2 regions of the Pseudoduganella sp. R-34 genome follow, and region 1 is predicted to be linked to the other one. Evidence: riboswitches for the same ligand, from Rfam matches in the RefSeq annotation. Region 1 holds a riboswitch; the other holds the start of a gene.
What was found. Region 1 has a riboswitch for glycine ahead of gcvT (glycine cleavage system aminomethyltransferase GcvT). Riboswitches for the same ligand answer to the same signal wherever they lie in the genome.
Positions count from the first base shown of each region.

Region 2: it holds a riboswitch for glycine, as region 1 does, so the genes downstream of both, ACN9MW_RS11010 (hypothetical protein) here and gcvT (glycine cleavage system aminomethyltransferase GcvT) in region 1, are expected to answer to the same signal.

Region 1 is NZ_CP184572.1:4,074,137-4,085,225, forward strand. Features, by position in the region: gene ACN9MW_RS18570 (DUF1631 family protein) at 1-1,526, opposite strand, end outside; gene ACN9MW_RS18575 (hypothetical protein) at 1,816-1,983, shown strand; gene ACN9MW_RS18580 (ATP-dependent Clp protease proteolytic subunit) at 2,050-2,610, opposite strand; gene ACN9MW_RS18585 (hypothetical protein) at 2,678-3,022, opposite strand; gene ACN9MW_RS18590 (hypothetical protein) at 3,095-3,295, opposite strand; glycine riboswitch at 3,375-3,460, shown strand; glycine riboswitch at 3,466-3,570, shown strand; gene gcvT (glycine cleavage system aminomethyltransferase GcvT) at 3,620-4,738, shown strand; gene gcvH (glycine cleavage system protein GcvH) at 4,784-5,164, shown strand; gene gcvP (aminomethyl-transferring glycine dehydrogenase) at 5,229-8,108, shown strand; gene ACN9MW_RS18610 (hypothetical protein) at 8,187-8,516, shown strand; gene ACN9MW_RS18615 (hypothetical protein) at 8,513-10,036, opposite strand; gene ACN9MW_RS18620 (hypothetical protein) at 10,040-11,089, opposite strand, start outside.
Region 2 is NZ_CP184572.1:2,393,510-2,404,598, reverse strand. Features, by position in the region: gene ACN9MW_RS11030 (ABC transporter ATP-binding protein) at 1-778, opposite strand, end outside; gene ACN9MW_RS11025 (carbohydrate ABC transporter permease) at 783-1,628, opposite strand; gene ACN9MW_RS11020 (carbohydrate ABC transporter permease) at 1,625-2,443, opposite strand; gene ACN9MW_RS11015 (ABC transporter substrate-binding protein) at 2,459-3,682, opposite strand; glycine riboswitch at 3,852-3,946, shown strand; gene ACN9MW_RS11010 (hypothetical protein) at 4,102-4,746, shown strand; gene ACN9MW_RS11005 (C39 family peptidase) at 4,759-5,340, shown strand; gene ACN9MW_RS11000 (tetratricopeptide repeat protein) at 5,383-6,465, opposite strand; gene ACN9MW_RS10995 (sensor histidine kinase) at 6,628-7,827, opposite strand; gene ACN9MW_RS10990 (formylglycine-generating enzyme family protein) at 7,847-8,851, opposite strand; gene ACN9MW_RS10985 (LytR/AlgR family response regulator transcription factor) at 8,964-9,737, shown strand; rRNA gene rrf (5S ribosomal RNA) at 9,806-9,918, opposite strand; rRNA gene ACN9MW_RS10975 (23S ribosomal RNA) at 10,005-11,089, opposite strand, start outside.

The sequences.
Region 1 (11,089 bases):
GCAGGCGCCTGCTCTTTAATCTGCGGCAGCAAGAACACATTGCTCATCGAGCCGCCACCAGTAACAAAGCCGGGGGCCGGCATCGCGCCGCCGCCGGCCTGCACGGGCCCCATAGCGAATCCTGGAGCCAGGCCCGCCGGCATGCCCGGCGCCGGCATCGCACTGCTATCGGCGCTGGCAAACACGGCGCCCTGCGGCACGCCGCGCTGCAACTGCGCCAGGAAATTCATCAGCGGCTCTTTGGCGCTGACCAGCGATGCGCGCTGGGCCGCTTCGTTATTGGCCCCGCCGTGGAAGCCCTGGGCCGGCCCCTGAACCCAGCCTCCCGCAGGCACTGCCACGCCACCCGGCACGCCCGGCACGGCGACGCCGCCCAGCATTCCGCCCGGGACGGCCGCTCCCGCACCTGCAACTGCTGGGCCGCTCGCCAGCGGCATGCCCGGCAGGCCACCACCGGGTACAACACCGCCGGCAGGAATCATCATGCCGCCCACGGCCGGCACGCCAGGGACGCCGGCCATCATTGGCGCGGCACCAGTTGCAACGCCCGGCGCCATGCCAACGCCACCAGGCATTGCCATGCCAGGCGCCGCGCCGGCCACATAGCCTGGCGCAGGCATTGGCTGCCCCGGCGCTGCCATTGGCGCTGCTGTCCCGGCACTTGCCGGCGCGGCAGCTGCCAGCGCCTCCGCTGTATGCGCAGGCGTACCATACAGCCCCGGCGTCACGCTCAGAGTAGGCAGTGACAGGTCGAGGTCGCCCAGTTGGTCAAATCCGGTCGGCGCTGCCTTGCCGCCCGGCGCATCGCCCGCACCAGAGAAGAATTGGCGCAATTGCTCCGCCAGCGCGGCCTGCTGGTTTTTCTTGCGAGATGACGCTTGCGACGCATCGTGCGAATCAGCGCGGCGTGACTTGTGTTTTTCGACCGAGCCCGGCCCCACGCCCTTGCGCTCGAGCGCTGAACTCAGCTCCTGCAGCATGGCGCCAAAATCGAAGAACTCTTCCGGACGCAGGAATGGCTTCATCAGCTCATTCGCCTCCTCATCCTTGATGAAATCGATCCACGCCTGCTGGAAGGCGCCGAGGAAGACTTCCGGCCGGAAGGGGTTCTGGTTAATGCGCAGGATATCGCGGTCCAACAGGAAGGCCAGGCGCACATTCAGGGTGGCGAGGCCATCGGAATACTTGGCTTCAAACGGCTTGCTGAAGCTGCCCAAGGTCACCTTGGTATCCATTTCCTCCATGGACACCAGGGACAGGGACTCAGCCACCTTGCGCACCGGCGCCTTCTGCCCTGGCGCCAGTTGCGCGATTTCCAGCCGCAGGTCGTTTTCCAGTTGCCTGGCGAAGATGCCGAGGAAGGCGTAGTGATCGGTGCGCAGCCGGTTGCCGGCGCGCAAGCGCGCTTGCAGTGTCTTGACGTCGACTGCCTCGCCCGCGTCCACCAAGCTGCCCGCCCATTGGGTGGACAACTCATTGAACTGATCACTGATGTGCTTATTGACCAGGCTAATCAGGTTTTCCAACAAGGCATGCCGCGGCGTGACCGCTTTTTGGGGCGCCGAAGATGTGTGGTTTTCTGGAAGCATGGTCTGGCCTGACTTTGGTGGTTATTCACATTGTCGCAGATTCTTTCCACATGGCAATAGGCAAATCAAAAGAATCTGCAAATATTTTCGGCGATGTGGTCAAACGGTTGGGTTTGCACCACAATGGTGCAAGGTCATGTCCTACACGCCGGTCAGTTGTATTCCGATTCACCTTTACTATTGCAGAAAGCATGATGAAGTTCCGATCCTTCAGAAAGGAACTGTCATGAAATCCAGGCAAAAATCCAGCAAGCAGAGTTCGAGCTCGGGCACACGCCAAAGCGCCGACCAGGGTTCCCGTTCGGGAGCCCAGCCGGCCAGCCAGCAGTCCGATACCGGCCGTCAGAGCAAGACGGACAAGAAGACACCTGCCAGCCGTAGCGGCAATCGCTAGATGACGGGCGCGGCATAGGGGGCCTGGGAGTTCGCTTCCAGGCCCTGTCGTTTCAGATATTGCGCTTCAGATGTTCGTTACGCGCTTGCCCTTGGGCGGCTTGAAGTCGGCCACGTCGTTGACGAGACCGACCTTGGCAGCTTCCTGGGCAGTCAGGTGCAGGTCTGAATAGGCGTGGATATTCCAATGTTCGTCGGTCAGACGGACATGTTTGCGCAAGATCGATTCGGTGCGGGCGTCGTCCGCCTGCAAGCCTTCCACAATGATGCGCAGCGCATCTGGCCGCGCTCCGTGCGGCGCACTTGCATGCGACTTGTGCACCATGAAACGCGCGGTTTCGCTGGCAAAGCGTTCGTCGCCGGACAGGAACAGGATGACGGCAATGGAAGCCACCGCTCCGCCGTTATACGTGACGATCTTGATCGGCAAGTTGCGCAGGTAATTGTGCAGGCACAAGCCGTCGCTCACGTAGCCGCCGTTGGACTGGATCAGGATGTGGGCGGTTTCGATCCCATCCTCTGTCATGTCCGCCACCGCATCGAACATGCGGTGCACCATATCGCTGTTCACGTCGCCGGACAGGGTGAACCAGGCCTCGGTATCGCGTTTTTGCTTTTCTTCGCTCATGGTCGCTCCACTCTGTAAATGGATGTCCGGTCATTCTAGCGCAGACCGCCATCCAGGCGTGCCCTCCTCAGTCATTAGCCAGCACATCCTCCAGGCATCGCGCCACCAGCAGCTTCGCCGAGCAGCGTGACAACTCGGGCTCAACTACCGCCTTGATCCGCTCCCGCAAAGGGCTCGACAGTAGCCCGAAGCGCTGCTCCAGCAACTCCAGCAACATTTGCCGTCGCCCCATCAATTGCCCTTGCTCCAAACCTTGCTCCAAACCTTGCTCCAGTCCTCGCACCCGTCCTTGCGCCTCACCACGCTCGACAGCGTCCCTCACCATGGAATTAACGTACGGCATATTCAACCGCCTTTCCAGCTCACCTAACGCCGCCTCATAGCGAGCTTTCTGCGGCTCAGGCAAGTACATTCTTTCGGCGGCGGATCGAAGTCGAGCAATTTGATTGTTGTAAATTCAATCGACTGACGCGTTCCCCAAGCCTCACAAACGAAGGAATTCGGGCGCCAGCCCTGGCCTTGCGTCACGGCTTACTTTGCCCAATTCCTGGTCGTGAAACTGCGGGTTCACGGCCCAATCGATTGCCGCCTCCAGCCAGGGGCAGAAGATGGCAAGAAATTCCCTGTAATAGCGTTCAACCGCGGCTTTCCAGGGATTGTCATAGTCGTCGTTTGGCGTTTTCATGACCATTGGACCAACGGCCCAGCGGCAAGTTCCCCGGGGCCGCAAGATTGACTTTATTGCCCTCCTGTCATATAGTCGCAAGTCTTGATCGGGAGAGACCAGCTGCCGCTGGCGCCGAAGGGGCATTACCCAGAAACTCTCAGGCAAAAGGACCGAACAAGGGCCCCATGGGCTAAAACTCTGGAGAGCGGTCCGCCATGGCGCAGGGCCCACCGAAGGGGCGTGCGGGATTACCTTCCCGTTATCTCTCAGGTACCAAGGACAGAGGGGTAGGCGTATTCATGTTTACGTTTATTAACCCCTATTCTCTGCCCCGAGGTATCAATGACGCTCAAAGCAACCCCACTCAACAACGCTCATCGTGCCCTCGGCGCCCGCATGGTCGACTTCGGCGGCTGGGACATGCCGGTCAACTACGGCTCCCAGATCGAAGAGCACCATGCCGTGCGCACCGACGTCGGCATGTTCGACGTGGCCCATATGTGCGTGGTTGACATCAAGGGCGCCAACGTGCGTTCCTTCCTGCGCGGCCTGGTCGCCAACAACGTCGACAAGCTGCAGGTATCGGGCAAGGCCCTGTACTCCTGCATGCTGACCCCGGAAGGCACCGTCATCGACGACCTGATCATCTACTTCATCAACGAAGAGTGGTTCCGCCTGGTGGTCAACGCCGGTACCGCGGAAAAAGACATCGCGTGGATGAACAAGCAGAACGAAGCCACCAATGCCGGCCTGACCATCACCCAACGCCGCGACGGCGCCAACGCCATGGCCCTGATCGCCGTGCAAGGCCCGAACGCCCGCGCAAAAGTGTGGGAAGTGATCCCGCAAGCCAAGGAAGCCACCGCTGAAATGAAGCCATTCAACGTGGCGCTGGTGCCAGGCACCGCCTTTGGCGAAGCCATGGTGGCCCGCACCGGCTACACCGGTGAAGATGGCTTCGAAATCGGTGTCGCCGCGGAACAAGCTGAAAACCTGTGGAATGCACTGAACGCGGCAGGCGTCAAGCCGGCCGGCCTGGGCGCGCGCGACACCCTGCGCCTGGAAGCCGGCATGAACCTGTACGGCCAGGACATGGACGAAACCGTGAACCCGCTGGACGCCGGCCTGGCATGGACCATCGACCTGGTCTCCGAGCGCGACTTCATCGGCAAGGCGGCCCTGCAAGCGAAAGGCCAGAACGCCCAGTTCGTCGGCCTGATCCTGCGCGAAAAAGGCGGCGTGCTGCGCGCCCACCAGAAAGTCATCGCCCCCAACGGCGACACTGGCGAAATCACCTCCGGCACCTTCTCCCCTACCATGCAGCAGGCCATCGCGCTGGCGCGCGTGCCGATGGGCGTGAACGTGGGCGACACCGTGCACGTGGAAATCCGCGACAAGAAGCTGGCCGCCACCGTCGTGAAGCTGCCTTTCGTCCGTAACGGTAAAATCCTGGTTGCTTAAGCCAGACCCGCAAAACCAAACAATAACCTTAGCCTTGGAGCCAACATGAGCAACATTCCAGCAGACCTGAAGTACACCGAGTCCCACGAGTGGGTACGCGCTGAAACGGACGGCACCGTGACCGTCGGCATCACCGAATTCGCGCAAGACGCCCTGGGCGACATCGTGTTCGTCGAGCTGCCAAAAGTCGGCGCATCGTTCACCGCCGGCGACGACGCTGCCGTGGTGGAATCGGTGAAAGCCGCTTCCGACATCTACGCGCCGGTCTCGGGCGAAGTGGTTGCCGTGAACGACGCCGTAGTCGGCGCGCCTGAATCGATCAACGCCGACGCCTATGCGAACTGGCTGTTCAAGATCAAGCCAAGCGACGCCAACGCCATCAACGGCCTGCTGGACGCCGCTGCTTACGGCAACGTAGCGCACTAATTACCGCATTACCGGGCCCGCTGCGTGCGGGCCTTTTCACATTCTGGCCAAGAGATTTCCCACCATGACCCGCACCAGCCTGACCCAACTTGAAGCCCGCGATGCCTTCATCGCCCGCCACATCGGCCCGGAAGCCGCAGAACAGCAGCAAATGCTGGACGTGCTCGGCTACGCAACCCGCGCCGCCCTGATCGATGCCATCGTCCCGCCGGGCATCCGCAACAAGAATGACCTGCCGCTGGGCCAGTTCTTCCAGCCGCTGCCGGAGAACGAAGCACTGGCCAAGCTGAAAGGCATCGCTTCCAAGAACAAGGTGCTGAAATCCCTGATCGGCCAAGGTTACTACAACGCCCACACCCCGGGCGTTATCCTGCGTAACATCTTCGAAAACCCAGCCTGGTACACCGCTTACACCCCGTACCAGCCGGAGATCTCCCAGGGCCGCCTGGAAGCGATCCTGAACTTCCAGCAGGTGCTGATCGACCTGACCGGCATGGCCATCGCCAACTCGTCCATGCTGGACGAAGGCACCGCCGCTGCCGAAGCCATGACCCTGATCCAGCGCGTCGGCAAGTCCAAGTCGAACACCTTCTACGTCGCCAACGACGTGCTGCCGCAGACCCTGGAAGTAGTGCAGACCCGCGCCGAGCCGCTGGGCATCACCGTCAAGACCTTCGACCCGTCCGAGCTGGCCGGCGTGACCGATGCTTTCGGCGTGCTGCTGCAATACCCGGGCGTGAACGGCGTTGTGCGCGACTACCGCGCTGCCGTCGAAACGGTCAAAGCTTCCGGTGCCATGGTGATCGTTGCCGCCGACCTGCTGGCCCTGACCATGCTGACCCCTCCGGGCGAATGGGGCGCCGACGTTGTGGTCGGCAACTCGCAGCGCTTCGGCGTGCCGCTGGGCTTCGGCGGCCCGCACGCCGGCTATATGGCCACCCGCGACGAATACAAGCGCTCCATGCCAGGCCGCCTGGTTGGCGTGACCATCGACCAGAACGGCAACAAGGCTTACCGCCTGGCCCTGCAGACCCGCGAACAGCACATCCGCCGCGAAAAAGCGACCTCTAATATCTGTACCGCACAGGTGCTGCTGGCCGTGATGGCTTCGATGTACGCCGTCTACCACGGCCCGAAAGGCCTGAAGCAGATCGCCGAGCGCACCCACCGCTACACCGGCATCCTGGCCGCCAACCTGAAGTCCCTGGGCTACTCGGTCAACGACACCTTCTTCGACACCCTGACCGTCGCCACCGACAAGGCCAACGAACTGCACGCAGCCGCTGTTGCCGCCGGCATCAACCTGCGCAAGATCGACGCCAAGCACGTTGGCGTGTCGCTCGACGAAACCTGCGACCGCGACACCCTGGCAGCGCTGTGGAACGTGTTCAGCGGCGGCAAGGCTGCGCCGGACTTCGACGCAGTTGAAGCATCGGTCGGCGCCAGCTTCCCTGAAGCGCTGGCACGTACCTCCGCTTACCTGGAGCACCCAACCTTCAACCGCTACCACAGCGAAACCGAAATGCTGCGCTACCTGCGCTCCCTGGCCGACAAGGACCTGGCGCTGGACCGCACCATGATCCCGCTGGGCTCCTGCACCATGAAGCTGAACGCCACCAGCGAAATGATCCCGGTGACCTGGCCTGAGTTCTCGTCGATCCACCCGTTCGCACCGAACGACCAGACCGTCGGCTACCGCGAAATGATCGCCCAGCTGGAAGAAATGCTGTGCGCCGTGACCGGCTACGCCGCTGTCTCGCTGCAGCCTAACGCCGGCTCGCAGGGCGAATACGCCGGTCTGCTGGTGATCAAGAAGTACCACGAATCGCGCGGCGAAGGCCACCGCAACATCTGCCTGATTCCATCGTCGGCACACGGAACCAACCCTGCTTCCGCCGCCATGGTGGGCATGCAGGTTGTGGTGACCGCCTGCGACGACAAGGGCAACGTTGACCTGGTGGACCTGAAAGCCAAGGCCGAGCAGCACTCCAAGAACCTGGCCTGCGTGATGGTGACCTACCCATCCACCCACGGCGTGTTCGAAGACGGCATCACCGAACTGTGCGAAATCATCCACTCGCACGGCGGCCAGGTTTACGTGGACGGCGCCAACATGAATGCACTGGTTGGCGTGGCCGGCCCAGGCGCGTTCGGCGGCGACGTATCGCACCTGAACCTGCACAAGACCTTCTGCATCCCTCACGGCGGTGGCGGCCCAGGCGTCGGCCCGATCGGCGTTGGCGCACACCTGGCCAAGTTCCTGCCGAACCAGCGCTCCAACGGCTACGTGCGCAGCGAAGACGGCATCGGCTCGATTTCGGCCGCACCGTTCGGCTCCGCATCGATCCTGCCGATCTCCTGGATGTACATCGCCATGATGGGCGGCGAAGGCCTGACCGCAGCCACCGAAACCGCGATCCTGAACGCCAACTACGTCGCACGCCGCCTGGCGCCGCACTTCCCCGTGCTGTACTCGGGTCACGACGGCCTGGTGGCGCACGAGTGCATCCTGGACCTGCGTCCATTGACCGACGCCACCGGCATCAGCAACGAAGACGTGGCCAAGCGCCTGATGGACTTCGGCTTCCACGCACCGACCATGAGTTTCCCGGTTCCGGGCACGCTGATGATCGAGCCGACCGAATCCGAGTCCAAGGTTGAACTGGACCGCTTCATCGACGCCATGATCGCCATCCGCGCCGAAATCGCCAAGGTGGAATCGGGCGAATTCGACAAGCTGGACAACCCACTGAAGTTTGCCCCGCACACCGCTGAAGTACTGCTGGCAGACAAGTGGGACCGCAAGTACAGCCGCGAAGTGGCCGCCTATCCTGTGCCGTCGCTGCGCAAGCAGAAGTACTGGCCGCCGGTTGGCCGCGCCGACAACGTGTATGGCGACCGCAACCTGTTCTGCGCCTGCATTCCAGTCAGCGATTACGCATAAGCGCGCTTGCCTGAAACCGGTGAATCCGGGTCGGACCCTTGGGTCTGACCCTGGTTTACCGGTTTTGAAGGAAACTGAATGAAGCAATCTACCAAAGCAGCCCTGATTTCCGGCCTCGGCTTCCCCGGCCTTGGCCAAATGCTGGTACTGAAGCGCACAGTGCGTGGCCTGGTATTCATGCTGCCGGCGCTGGCAGTTTTCGGCTGGCTGATGTATGGCGTATGGAAAGCCACCGCGGTCCTGATGGACCAAGCGCTGAGCGGCGCCCTGCCGCCCGACCCGATCCTCATCGCCCAGCGGCTAACCAAGGCCAGCATCATGCCCGGCACCTCCACGGCAGGCTGGATCCTGCTGGCCTGCTGGGTCGCCAGCATCGTCGACGCGCTCCTGACGCGCGACAAGCCTTAAGCCACGCTGCGCGCCACCCGGGCTGCGCGCTGCACATCCTGTGCTTCGTCATCCCACACCGCGGCCTGGGTAATTTCCTCCGCCCCCACCTGCGCGCCATCGGCGTTAAAACGCAGCCATGCCAACGCCCCGCCTGGCGTCACGCCGATCGCATGCACGCCGCCGTGATTCGGCGCCGCCATCAGCGCCGCCATCACCAGCGTCGTTGCGATGGGCACAGGCATGCCCCAATGCCCGCCCTGCTTCCGGCACACCAGCCACAGGCCGCCCGCACCGTCGCCATAAGCGAGGTACTCGCCCACCGGGCTCGACTCGCTCCACACCACGCATGCTCCGCCGATATTGGCGACCGGTTGCGGCACGGACTGCCCGCCGCGATAGACGACGATGCTCTCGCCTGCCACAAACACGTCAGGCACGTTCGGAACGTTGGACGGCGCCAGGTGCAGGCTGGACGCTCGGCGCGGCAGGCCCTGGTAGTCGATCGCGATCCCCCAGGAGGCCGCGCGGGAAAAGCTGTTGAAACGCAGGGTGCGGCCGCAAGGCGTATCACTCAGGCGCCAGGCACCCGGCACCCTGTAGCTGCCGATTGCCGACGCTAGCGAGTCAACGCCCTCCTGTTCTTCCCAGGCACTCAACGGGCCTTCCATCGCTGCGTTGAAGTACCATGTCTTCGCCGCAGTCACCAGCACCATCGGCACGGCGCCCGACTGCAGCAGGCCAAAGGAGATACGCGTGACATCATCCTGCATTTCCGGCACATGGCGCGGCGCCAGGCCGCGCATGGCCTCCACCCATGCTGCCTCGTCGAGGTGATTGGGAATGCCGACTGCCACATGCAAGGTCGGCCCGCCGCCGCTGGCCCATGGAGCAACCGCAAGCGCCAGCGCAATGGTGCCATCCGGCGCCTGCTGGACGTCGAGTGCCTGCACCTTGCCGGGCTGGTTCAAAGGCAGCATGCCGCTCAGGTCCGTCTGCGACCAACGGCCGAACGGCGTGCGGCGGAACATATATAGCGAACGATTGGCGCCGACCGTAAACACCAGCGGCAAGCCTGATGCGTCACGCACCACGAACAGGGGCGAACGGGCCAGGGCCGGTGCTGCGCAAGGGCTGGAACGGTAGCCCGTTTCATACAGCGGCACCAGTTCCTGCCGCACCAGCGCAGGCAGTTCGCGGCCAGCCGTCACCTGGCTGCGCCAATAAGGCATGTCGGCCGGCTGCGACGTGTCGTAGCGGTCGAACACCGCGTTGTAGGCGCGCAGCAGGCGCTCTTTCACGTCCAGTTCCGCCAGTTCAGGGCGCGCCAGCATATGCAGCGCCAGCTCCGCGCGGCCGCGCACAGCCTCGCCCTGGCAGCTATACAGGGTAGTCCACGACAGCGCCTCGCTCGCCATCGGTTCACGTTGCAGCACAATGCGCGCCACGCGCGCTGCGGCATAACTCAAGGCGCCCGACGCACTGGCGCCGCCCCACTTCCGTACCTGCGCCACCGGCACAGATGTCATCAGCACAGACATGCTTCACTCCCCCAGTTCAATTTCTATGTCACCAGACTCATTGATGCGCAAGTCACGGCACCCCAGCTTGCGCCCTGGGGCCAGCCCCTCGGCAACGGCGGCGAACATGTCGCCGGTAGCCGTTGCCAGGAAACCGGCAATATCCTGTTGAACCGAGGCCAGGCTGGCAGCGTTGCCTTCCCACCACAGGTTGATGCGCTGCACATTCAGCAGGTGCGGCAGCGGGTCGGACACCACGTAAATTCCGGTAGTCCCAGCGTCGGTGGCCGGCACACTCTTGCGTGCGAGCGACGCCACGCCCACCCGGCCGTTTTCGACCTGCCACTGCAGTCGCAGCGACCATTGCAGCGTCGCGCGCGCCCAGGCCTTGCCCATATAGCTGCGCTGGCGCGACAGCGGCAGTTCCTGCTTCACGCTGTCCCACTCATAACGGCCCAGCACACTGCTGATGTCGATGGTCGGACGCGGCACGCCATCCGGCCCGGCCTGGCGGCCCATGGTTACCATGCATTGCAGGTCCTGCTCCGACTCGCGGTCATGCAAGGTACGGTTGGCTTCCTGCCAGTTCAGCAGAACGTGGTCGCGATAGGTCCAGCCATTGCTGTTGCGGATGAAGCGCGCGCGCTCGCCGTTGCAGAGCGTCGCCTCGACGCCCGACTTCTCGTTCTGGCATTCCTGCGGATTGACCTGCGCCACGCCATCGCGCGACGCCACATAGTCGGGCAGCGAATCCAGGCGCCGTTGCAGCTTCTCCACCACCATTGGGTAGATGTACTGGCGCAGGAAGCTCTCGCGCCCGATCACGGCGCGGCGCATTGCTGTCTTATTGAGCACCGCCGGAGCCAGGCTGCGCAGCCAGTTTCCAACCGCAGTGATAAAGAATTCCTTCAACGGGCCGTTGTCACACGGCAAATGAGATTTATCCACGTCACATAAAGCCGCCTGGAGCACCAGGCCGCCATATTCGTTGACCGCGGCCGTGAACTCAAGGCGCCAGCCGGCCACCGGCTGACGCAGGATGTCGCGCCGGCCGTAAGCGTTGTAAAAGCGCAA
Region 2 (11,089 bases), 1.7 Mb from region 1:
CCAAGCGCAGGCTGCCGCCCGCAAACGTGCCGGTGGCATCGACTTCGCCTTCAATGAAGTTCATGGCGGGAGCACCGAGGAAGCCGGCGACGAACAGGTTTGCCGGCCGCTCGTACACCTCGCCCGGTGTGCCGACCTGCTGGATATGCCCCGCCCGCATGACGGCAATGCGGCTGGCCAGCGTCATGGCTTCCACCTGGTCGTGCGTCACATAGATCATGGTGGCGCCCAGTTGCTGGTGAAGCAGCTTCAGCTCGCGCCGCAAATCGGTACGCAGCTTCGCATCGAGATTGGAAAGCGGCTCGTCGAACAGGTAAACGCCGGCCTCGCGCACCAGCGCGCGGCCAATCGCCACTCGTTGCCGCTGCCCTCCCGAAAGGGCCGCCGGTTTACGGCCAAGCAGGTCGCCCAGGTGCAGCATGGCTGCCGCGCGGTCAACGCGGCGCCTGATTTCCGCCTTCGCCACACCCGCAATGCGCAGGCCGAACGACATGTTCTTTTCGACCGTCATGGTCGGATACAGGGCGTAGGACTGGAATACCATGCCGATCCCGCGCTCGCTCGGATCCGAGCGCGACATGTCCTTGCCGCCGATCTCGATCGTGCCACCGCTGGCTTCCGTCAGCCCCGCAATGCTGTGCAACAAGGTCGACTTGCCGCAACCGGAGGGCCCGAGCAGGACCAGGAACTCGCCCTCCTCCACCTCCAGATCCAGGCCCCGGATAATGGCGTTGCCGCCAAGGCTAATGTCCAGTTTTTTAAGACTTACGTTCGACATCCGTTCAACCTTTCACAGCGCCGGCTGCGATGCCGCGCACGAACCAGCGGCCCGACAGGAAATAAATCGTCAAGGGCACCAGTGCCGTCAGGATCGTGGCCGCCATATTGACGTTGTAAAGACGCGTGCCTGTCGTCGTATTGATCACATTGTTCAACTGCACCGTCATTGGCAAGTTGTCGCGCCCGGCAAAAACCAGGCCCAGGATATAGTCGTTCCATACACCGGTAAGCTGCATGATCGCCGCCACTACCAGCATCGGTACCGACAAGGGCAGCATCACGTGCCGGAAGATGCGCCAGAAACCGCCGCCATCGATACGCGCGGCATGGAACAGCTCCTGCGGCAGCGCCGCGTAGTAATTGCGGAACAGCAGCGTCAGCACCGGCATGCCGAACACCAGGTGCACGATCACAATGGCAGGCAACGAACCAAAGACACCCAGGCCGGCCATCATGCGCACCAGCGGATAGATCATCACTTGTACCGGTACAAAGGCTCCCAGCAACAGGATGCCGAACAACAGATTCGCGCCGCGCGGCCGCCAGAAAGACAAGGCATAACCATTCAGCGCTCCCAGCGCAATCGGCAGCATCGTGCTTGGCACGGCGATACGCACCGAATTCCAGAACCCGCCCTGCACCCCCTCGCAAGCCGCGCCGGTGCATGCCTCGCTCCAGGCAGCCCGCCAGGCGTCCAGCGTGGGCACCTGCGGCAAGGCGAAAATATTCCCCAGCCGGATCTCATCCATCGATTTCAGCGAAGTCGCCAGCATCACGTACAGCGGCAGCAGGAAGAACAGCGCCGCGCTGGCCAGGAAGGCGTAAAGCCCGATACGCGCCGTCTTCATGCCCTGCCTCTCCTGCTGCGGGCATAAGCCCATGGCGCCAGCAGGGCCAGCACCGTCAGGAGCAACACCACAGCGCCGGCCGAGGCCAGGCCGATATTCGCGCGCAGGAACAGGTGATCCATGATGAATTTCGCCGGCACTTCGCTTGCCGTACCCGGTCCGCCCTGCGTCATCGACACGACGGCGTCGTATAGCTTCACCACCATGGTCGCCAGCAGGATGAAAACGGTCGCCAGGGTTGGCGCCAGCATCGGCAGAATGATAGAAACATAGACGCGCCAGGCCGGAATGCCGTCCAGTCGCGCAGCCTTCCATATTTCCGGATCAACGCCGCGCAGGCCGGCCAGCATCAGCGCCATGACGAAACCCGATGCCTGCCACACCGACGCCAGCACCACCGTATAGAGCACCATGTCCTGGTCCACCAGCCAGTCAATCTCAACGCCCGGCATGCCGCCGGGCGTCAGGATCCACTGCCACACCAGCCCCGTCGCGACAAATGACATCGCATACGGGTACAGGAACAGGGTGCGCAGTGCACCCTCGCCGGCAACCTGCCGATCGATCGCGGCAGCCAGCAGAAAGCCGATCACCATGCAGGCCAGCACGAACAGCACGCCAAACAACGCCAGGTTGTGCAGCGACAGCAGCCAGCGCTCATTGTCGAACAGGCGCTCATACTGCGCCATGCCAACCAGCTTGCTGGTCGCGATGCTGCGCGAACTGGTGAGGGATACGTAGAACGTCCAGGCGAAGGAGCCGAGGTAGCCCACGCATACCGTCAGCAACATCGGCAACAGCGCCGCATAAGACATGGCTCGACGCACCGCTCAGTTCCTCAGCGCCGCAGCAAGCGCCTTCTGCGCCTTGTCAACCGTCATCGATGTGTTCCAGTACGCGGTCAGCGCGTCCTGGACTGCACCGTTCTGGTCGGGAGTCAGGTAGATTTCGGGCGCCCCGACCTGTCGATTGCGGTCGCGCATGATGGCGGCGCCCGCGCGGGCGCAGGCGTCGAGCTGGCTGGTATCGGCATCCACACGCGGAGGCACCGAGCCTTTGAGTTTGTTGAAGCTCACCTGTGTCGCAGGCGCCAGCAGCACTTTGGTCATCAGCTTCTGTGCCTGCTGCACTACCGCCTGCTCCGAACGAGGAAAGACGAAAGCGTCGCCCTGGATCAGGTACGGCGAATTCGCGCCAAGGCCCGCGATGCAGCCGTAATCGACGCCGGGCGCCATTTTTGCATTGCTGAATTCGCCCTTGGCCCAATCCCCCATGATCTGCATGCCCGCCTTGCCGCTAACCAGCATTGCGGTCGCGTCATTCCAGTTGCGGCCCGGTGACGCGGGATCGACATAGGATTGCAGGCGCTTGAAGGCCAGCAGCACTTTGCGCACCGGTTCGGAATTGATCGCACGCTGGTCGCGATCGCGCATCACTTGCAGGTAGAGCTGGCGCCCTCCCATGTTTGCCAGCAGCGATGCGAACAGAATGTGCTCCTGCCACGCCTGCCCGCCATGCGCCAGCGGCACCAGGCCCGCGGCCTTCAGTTTATCCAGCGCGGCAAAAAGTTCGTCGACGGTTGCAGGTTCTTTTGCGATGCCGGCCTTTTTGAAGGCGGCCCTGGAATACCAGATCCAGGTCTGCATGTGGATGTTCATCGGCATCGCGTAGTAATGGCCATCGATGCGGATGGTGTTGACGATCGGTTCCGGCAGCGTGGATTCCCAGCGCTCCTGGCGTGCGACATCATCCAGTTGCACCAGCATGTCCTGGTCCACTATATCGAGGAACTGCTTGGAAATATTGAACTGCGCTGCAGCAGGCGCCTTGCCTCCAACCATGCGATTGAGGGTCACCGCGCGAGCCTGCTCGCCACCGGCAATCGCCGTATCGATCCATGTGCCGCCGGCGGCACGATAGGCACTTGCGAGCTGCTTGACGGCAGCGGATTCACCGACTGACGTCCACCAATGGATCACTTCTGCGCTTGGCCCGGCAGCCTGCGCGGAGGTGGCGCCGAACGCCATTGCACAAGCAAATAACTGCTTAAACATCCCGTCTCCTCTGTGTGCCGCTTATTTTTGGAAACGTTACCAATTTCCCAGGCGAGTGTCAATAGAATAACAGGAAAGTCCTTCTTGGCGAAAACGCAACGTGTATCGGAAAACGATTGAAATCGAATAAATCCCTGGGATATCCTGATTTCGCTGCCGGAGCATTCCGGTCGCGCGATCGGGAGAGTTTGTCCCACCCATGGACAACGCCGAAGGAGCAAGCCGCCCCCGGAATCTCTCAGGCCAAAGGACCGGTCGCGTGTTTTCACAACTCTGAAGAGCCGCCGGCAAGGGTAAGCGCCGGCGCACCGAAGGAGCAAGCAGGCCGCCAACGCCTGTGAAACTCTCAGGTCCAGCACAGAGGGGGCAATCACCTCGCACCTCAAGAACATCTGATCAACCTTCAGAGGAGTAGTCACATGCATACGCATCGACTCTGGCTGCGCATTGCCTGCGCAGCGATGTTGGCCGCCCCGTTCCTGGCAAAAGCAGACAACGGCGCGGCATTGCAGGCCGCCAAACGCGGACTCGTACAATTCGCCGAGCACCAGCAGGCGATTCGCCCCGGCAGCGCACCGGTCGACTTCCCGCTCGATATCACGGACGTGGGCGACTTGAAGCAAGCCACGGTCGGCCACGGTTTCGAGGTCTACACCGTCGACCCGAAAGACCTGCTGGCGCGCGGCGACCTGGCATCCCTAGCCAAGCCTACCGGCGAATGGCGCTTCGTCATTTCCCTGCACGGGAAGCCCATCGGACTGGCGACTGTCCAGCGTGTGAACGGCCGTTATGAAACCGTCGCCTATGGCGCCTCCATCCTCGCAAAAGACGTGGATGCTGCGATGGCGGTTCACGGCAACAGCGCGCGTTCCAACCTGCGCTTCATCCGCATCTACCAGGCCCGCGCCGACCTGCTGGAAGTGGACCACGCCAAGTTCGCGCCGCTGCACTCGGCTCGCGAATCGCTGCTGCTTCAGAAGAACGGCAACCAGCTGGTCGACGGCACGGAATTGCTGGAGCCATTGCGCGCCGCCGTCAAAGCCAACATTGAAGCATTTCGCTAAGGAGGACCGACTATGAAAATCGCAAAAATCGTGGCCGGTGCAGCGCTGGTGCTTGCCCTGCCCTCAGCCTTCGCGCAATGGCGTACCTTGAACGTCCCGCTGGTGACGCAGGAACACAGCCAGTGGTGCTGGGCAGGCTCCAGCAAAGCGGTCCTGAACTACTACAGCCGTACTCCCAGCCAATGCCAGATCGTGAACTGGGCTTACGGCATCAACTACGCCTGCGGCAACAGCACCTTCAACTGGAACAGCTACGCCAACCGGCCGAACAATATGTACGGCACGTCCGGCAGCGTCCAGAACATCCTGTACAACTGGGGCGTGCCAAACACGGCGATCAACAACTACCTGTCGTGGAATTCGGTGGTGAATGAGATCAATGGCAACCGCCCCTTCGTGATCCGCTACGGCTGGACCAATGGCGGGGGGCATATCATGGTGGGACGCGGTTACGAAACCTACAACGGAACCAACTACATCTACATCATGAACCCGTGGCCAGGCGAAGGACAGACCTACCGCACCTTTGCATCGGCCGTCAGCGCCTATGACCACAATTGGACGCACACGCAACGCATGAACGTCAGCCCTTAAACAAAAAAGCCCGCCGGCAAACGCCTGGCGGGCTTTTTCATGTCAGTTGCTGCCGCCCAGTTGTTCCAGCTTGGCGGCCCATTTCTTCGACTCGTCGACGTTGCGGGCGGTACCGACGCCATTCTCGAGCAGGTAGACCAGCTTGCGGATAGCAGTGATTTCTCCCTGCTCCGCCGCCTGGCGATAGTAGCTTGCGGCCTGGGTGTAGTCCTTCTTCACGCCTTGCCCCATCCAGTACATGCCAGCCAGCCTGACTTGCGCTTGCGCGCTACCCAGCTTTGCCGCCTGCTGGTAGACCACCGCGGCCTGCGCCAGGTCGACCGGGCCGCCCTTGCCCAGGTCGAGCATGACGGCGAGGTTGGTGGCGGCATCCTTGTTGTCCTGTGCAGCAGCTTTGCTGAACCATGCGCGGGCCTGCGCCAGGTCCTGCGCAACGCCGTCGCCGTTGGAATACAGCAGCCCCGCGTAGAACTGCGCCATCGCATGTCCCTGCGCGGCAGCTTTCAGGTACCACTCCAGCGCCTGGGCAGGGTCCTTCGGCACCGTGTTACCGGTGTGATAGGCCACTGCAAGGTCGTACTGGGCGTTGGCATCTCCAGTCACGGCGCGCTTGCGGATTGGCGCAAGAGGACCGGCCGCCTGGCGCTCCATTGCTGCGATCAGGTCCAGCGCCTCCTGTGCACTCTTGCTGCCGGCGGCGGCGGCCTTCTGGTACCACTGCTTTGCCTGCGCCTGGTCGGCGGGAACTCCCCGGCCTTCGAAATACATGCCTGCCACCTGCTCGATCGCTGCAACATCATTCTGTTCGATCGCCTTGCGCAGCAAGGCCAGTGCACCGGCGCCGTCCTGCTTGATGCCGCGGCCAGCGGCCATCAGGCCAGCCAGTTGGCGCATCGCAGGTACGCTGCCCTGGTCCACAGCACGCGAGTACCATTTCACGGCCTCGACATCGTTCTGGTCGGTACCCTGTCCGCGCTCGTACATCATGCCCAGGTTGAACTGTACGTTCGGGTCATTGCTGCGTGTGGCTTGCTCAAAGAACCCTCGGAAAGCGCGCGCGTAATTGCCTTTTGCGTACTCTTCATTAGGGGTGCGGGAAAATGCCTGCGCATGTGCAAAATGCACGGGGAAGTGCAGACAAGCCAGGAGTGCTACGTACCGGAACTTCAACGCCATATTATGTTTCTGCTAGGTGGAAAATGAAAATTATATGAATTTTCCATTAAGCAACATAATATAAATGAAAACTTTGATGCTTTTCCACAACAAAGTCCCGCTGGCACATGGCTAGCGGGATTTTCCAATAAGTGCCTGACGATAGCCCGCTTTCACAGCGGTTTCAGCGCTAGCTTGTTTAAACGCCTGGCTGCCGGAGTAAGGCAAGGTAAGCGATGACCGTGTTCCCTCTTCCAGCGCGGCCAACTCCAGCGAGGCTTGTGCGCCGTAGCGGGTGTGCAACCGTGCCCGGATATTCGCCAGGGCGACGCCGCTGCCCAGTCGCACCGGACGCCGCGCATGATGTAATCCAAGCCCATCGTCGTCGATTCGAATATTCAGTTGCCCGTCCTTGACGTCGGCAAACAGGCGCACCGTGCCACCCTCCAGCTTCGGCTCGAGCCCGTGGTGCACGGCGTTCTCAACCAACGGCTGCAGCAGCAGCGGCGGCAGCACCGCCTTGCGCGCTTGTTCGCTCACGTCGATCGAAAAGCGCAACCGGTCTCCCATCCGGATCTGCATCAATTGCAGATAATTGTGTGCAGTCTCCAGCTCGACGTCCAGCGTGCTGTCGCTCGCCCGCATCTGGCCGAGGCTGGCGCGCAGATAGTCGGTAAACGATTCAAGCATCAACTGCGCGCGCGGCGCATCGATGGCAATCAGGCTTTGTACATTGGCCAGGGTATTGAACAGGAAGTGCGGCTCGATCTGCGCCTGCAACATGCGCAATTGCGATTCGGCCGCCTGCTGTGCCAACGCATTCTCCTTCGCCCGCAGCAGCCACCAGATCCAGTTCGCTGCCACAATGAAAAGCGCAAAGATCAAGAACTTGAGCTGGACCATGGGGACAGCAGACAGCTTCTTCCAAAGGTTGAGATTGTACGGATACCCCAATAGCATATAGCCCAGGCGCACGCCCACGGCCATGCCTGCGATCAATAGCACACTCACGACTGCTGCCGCGCGCCAGTCCGGCCGGGCCGACAGCGCATCGAGCTTCGCGCCTGGCAGCAACAGTTCGAAGCCGCGCAGCATGAACATCATTGTGCATGCCGCGCACAGTCCGAGCAGCAGATTGGTGCGTAACGACGAGGCCATCCAGCCCTGGGCATCGCTGCCCATCAAGAAGACCGACAGCCCCATCAATGCCATTGCAACGCTGAGCCCCAGGACGCTCCCCACCAGCAACCGCGCCCACCACGGATCGACGCGCTCCTTCTTCAGGACCAGGAAGGTGCGCAGCGTATATTTCAGGGTTTGTATGATCGTCATGGGGCGACAGTGTAACGGCTCAGTTCCTGGGCGGCTTGATTTCCGCAAGAGCGCTGCGCCGTTCGCGCTCGATGCGCTGTGCCTGCGCCAGCTCCACTTCGAATGCGCTTGGCTTATCGCTAGAAGCCTGCCCCCCTCCCAAGTCTTCGGCGATGCGGAAGCCCTCTAAGCCACCGATGAAATCAGGCGCCGTGAAGCCGCGCATCGAGGCGTGGAAACCGCGCCAGTGCCAAGTGCCGCCGCGCAGTCCGCGCGCCTTGCAGGCTCCGCTCACCCAGGCACTGCCATCCTTCGGCGCACCGTTATAATCATCGTGTTCGCAGTCTTGCAGGAATTCGGCGACATTTCCAAGCGTATCGTACAGCCCGAAGGCATTCGGTTCGTACATGCCGACGATACTGGCGTACTCGGCTTTGTCGTCGCACGGAATGACGCCGACGTGGTTCATTGACTCCAGCCCGAAGTCGCGCCGGATCGCAGCCTCGGCCGAGCGGTCGCCTAGATTGCCATAGCGGCACGCCTGGGCTTCGTCGTTGCCAAAGAAGTAGCGCTGGGTGCTGCCAGCGCGATGCGCGTATTCCCATTCAGCCTCGGTCGGCAAGCGATACTTCTTGCCGGTTTCCTTGGCCAGCCATTTGACATAGGCGTCGGCGCCGTTCCAGCCAATGCAGGTTGCCGGTTCGAACTTGCTCATCGACTGCAGCGTGGTGGCCACAGGATATTCTCCCGGAATGCTGAGAAACCAACTCCTCGACGCCATTTGTGTGCACATGCGCGGGGTGCGGTAATTGGTGGCCTCGACAAAACGCTGGAATTCAGCGGCAGTGACTTCATACTTCCCCAACCTGAACGACTTGATGGCCACCGCATGCACCGGCTGCGAGTTGGCCTTGCGATCGCTTCCCATCATGAACTCGCCGGCCTTGATGGTGACCATCGGCGGTTCGATCGGCATGACCTTGTCGGTCGCGAAAGCGGGCACTGCCCAAAGCAAGGCGGACATCAGGACGATATTTTTTGGCATTGCATTCCTTCTTCGTTGGTTGAGATGAAAGAAGGATTCCAGAACCCGCACGCGACGCCACGCGCTAAGCGACGAATCGACAATCGAGCCGACGAGTGGCTACAATGCCGCCATGACTTCTAAACTGGATACGCAATCGCCATGGCGCGCCTTGATCGCCGATGACGAGGCGCACCTGGCGCAGTACTTGTGCAGCCAGTTGGCATTGCTATGGCCCGAGCTCGAGATCGTGCATGTCGCGCGCAATGGCATTGAAGCTGCCGAACGTATCGCTGCGCTCGCGCCCGACCTGGCGTTCCTGGATATACAGATGCCGGGCATGAACGGGCTCGAGGTGGCTCAGGGAATCGAAGGACCAACGCGCGTGGTGTTCGTGACCGCTTATGATGAATACGCGGTCGAGGCGTTTGATCACGCGGCACTGGACTATGTTCTCAAGCCGCTCAAGAACGAAAGGCTGGCACGTACGCTGGAGCGGATCAAGGCGGCGCGCGCCTCCGTGCAACCCGACGCGCGCCTGGCCGATGCTCTGGCACGCCTGATGGCGCCGCCCCAGCAACCGCGCCTGCGCTACATCCGCGCGGCGCGCGGCGAACTGACATCGCAGGTGGCGGTCGACGACATCATGTTCTTCCATGCCGACGACAAGTACACGGTGGTCACCACCGCCGCCGGCGAGCACCTGATCCGTACCACCATCACCGACCTCGCATCACAGCTCGATCCGAACCAGTTCTGGCAAGTCCACCGCTCCACCCTGATTAACCTGGCTTTCGTGGAAGGCACCCGGCGCGACGAGGCCAGCCGCCTGTTCGTACGCATGAAAGGGCAAGCGAAGGAACTGCCGGTCAGCCGTGCGTTCGTACACTTGTTCAAGGCGATGTAGCTGATTCTCCTGCTCGGAAAAGCAAAAAGGCCCGCTAGCTTATGCTTAGCGGGCCTCTTCTAATAAGAGCCTGACGATAACCTACTTTCACACTGGTTGCAGCACTATCATCGGCGCAGAGTCGTTTCACGGTCCTGTTCGGGATGGGAAGGGGTGGGACCGACTTGCTATGGTCATCAGGCATGACTTGTCAACAATCGGGAAGAAGTAAAAGTGGGGGTAGTGTTCTCAAACACTGTGTAAGTGCTACATAACCGTCAAGGTTATAGGGACAAGCCGTACGGGCAATTAGTATCAGTTAGCTTAATGCATTACTGCACTTCCACACCTGACCTATCAACGTCCTGGTCTCGAACGACCCTTCAAGGAGCTCAAGGCTCCGGGAAATCTCATCTTAAGGCAAGTTTCCCGCTTAGATGCTTTCAGCGGTTATCTCTTCCGAACTTAGCTACCCGGCAATGCCACTGGCGTGACAACCGGTACACCAGAGGTTCGTCCACTCCGGTCCTCTCGTACTAGGAGCAGCCCCCTTCAAATTTCCAACGCCCACGGCAGATAGGGACCAAACTGTCTCACGACGTTTTAAACCCAGCTCACGTACCACTTTAAATGGCGAACAGCCATACCCTTGGGACCGGCTACAGCCCCAGGATGTGATGAGCCGACATCGAGGTGCCAAACTCCCCCGTCGATATGAACTCTTGGGAGGAATCAGCCTGTTATCCCCAGAGTACCTTTTATCCGTTGAGCGATGGCCCTTCCATACAGAACCACCGGATCACTATGTCCTACTTTCGTACCTGCTCGACTTGTCGGTCTCGCAGTTAAGCACGCTTATGCCATTGCACTATTAGCACGATGTCCGACCGTACCTAGCGTACCTTCGAACTCCTCCGTTACCGTTTGGGAGGAGACCGCCCCAGTCAAACTGCCTACCATGCACTGTCCCCGATCCGGATCACGGACCAAGGTTAGAACCTCAAACAAACCAGGGTGGTATTTCAAGGATGGCTCCATAGGAACTGGCGTCCCTACTTCAAAGCCTCCCACCTATCCTACACAGATTGGTTCAAAGTCCAATGCAAAGCTACAGTAAAGGTTCATGGGGTCTTTCCGTCTAGCCGCGGGTAGATTGCATCATCACAAACACTTCAACTTCGCTGAGTCTCGGGAGGAGACAGTGTGGCCATCGTTACGCCATTCGTGCAGGTCGGAACTTACCCGACAAGGAATTTCGCTACCTTAGGACCGTTATAGTTACGGCCGCCGTTTACTGGGACTTCAATCAAGAGCTTGCACCCCATCATTTAATCTTCCAGCACCGGGCAGGCGTCACACCCTATACGTCCACT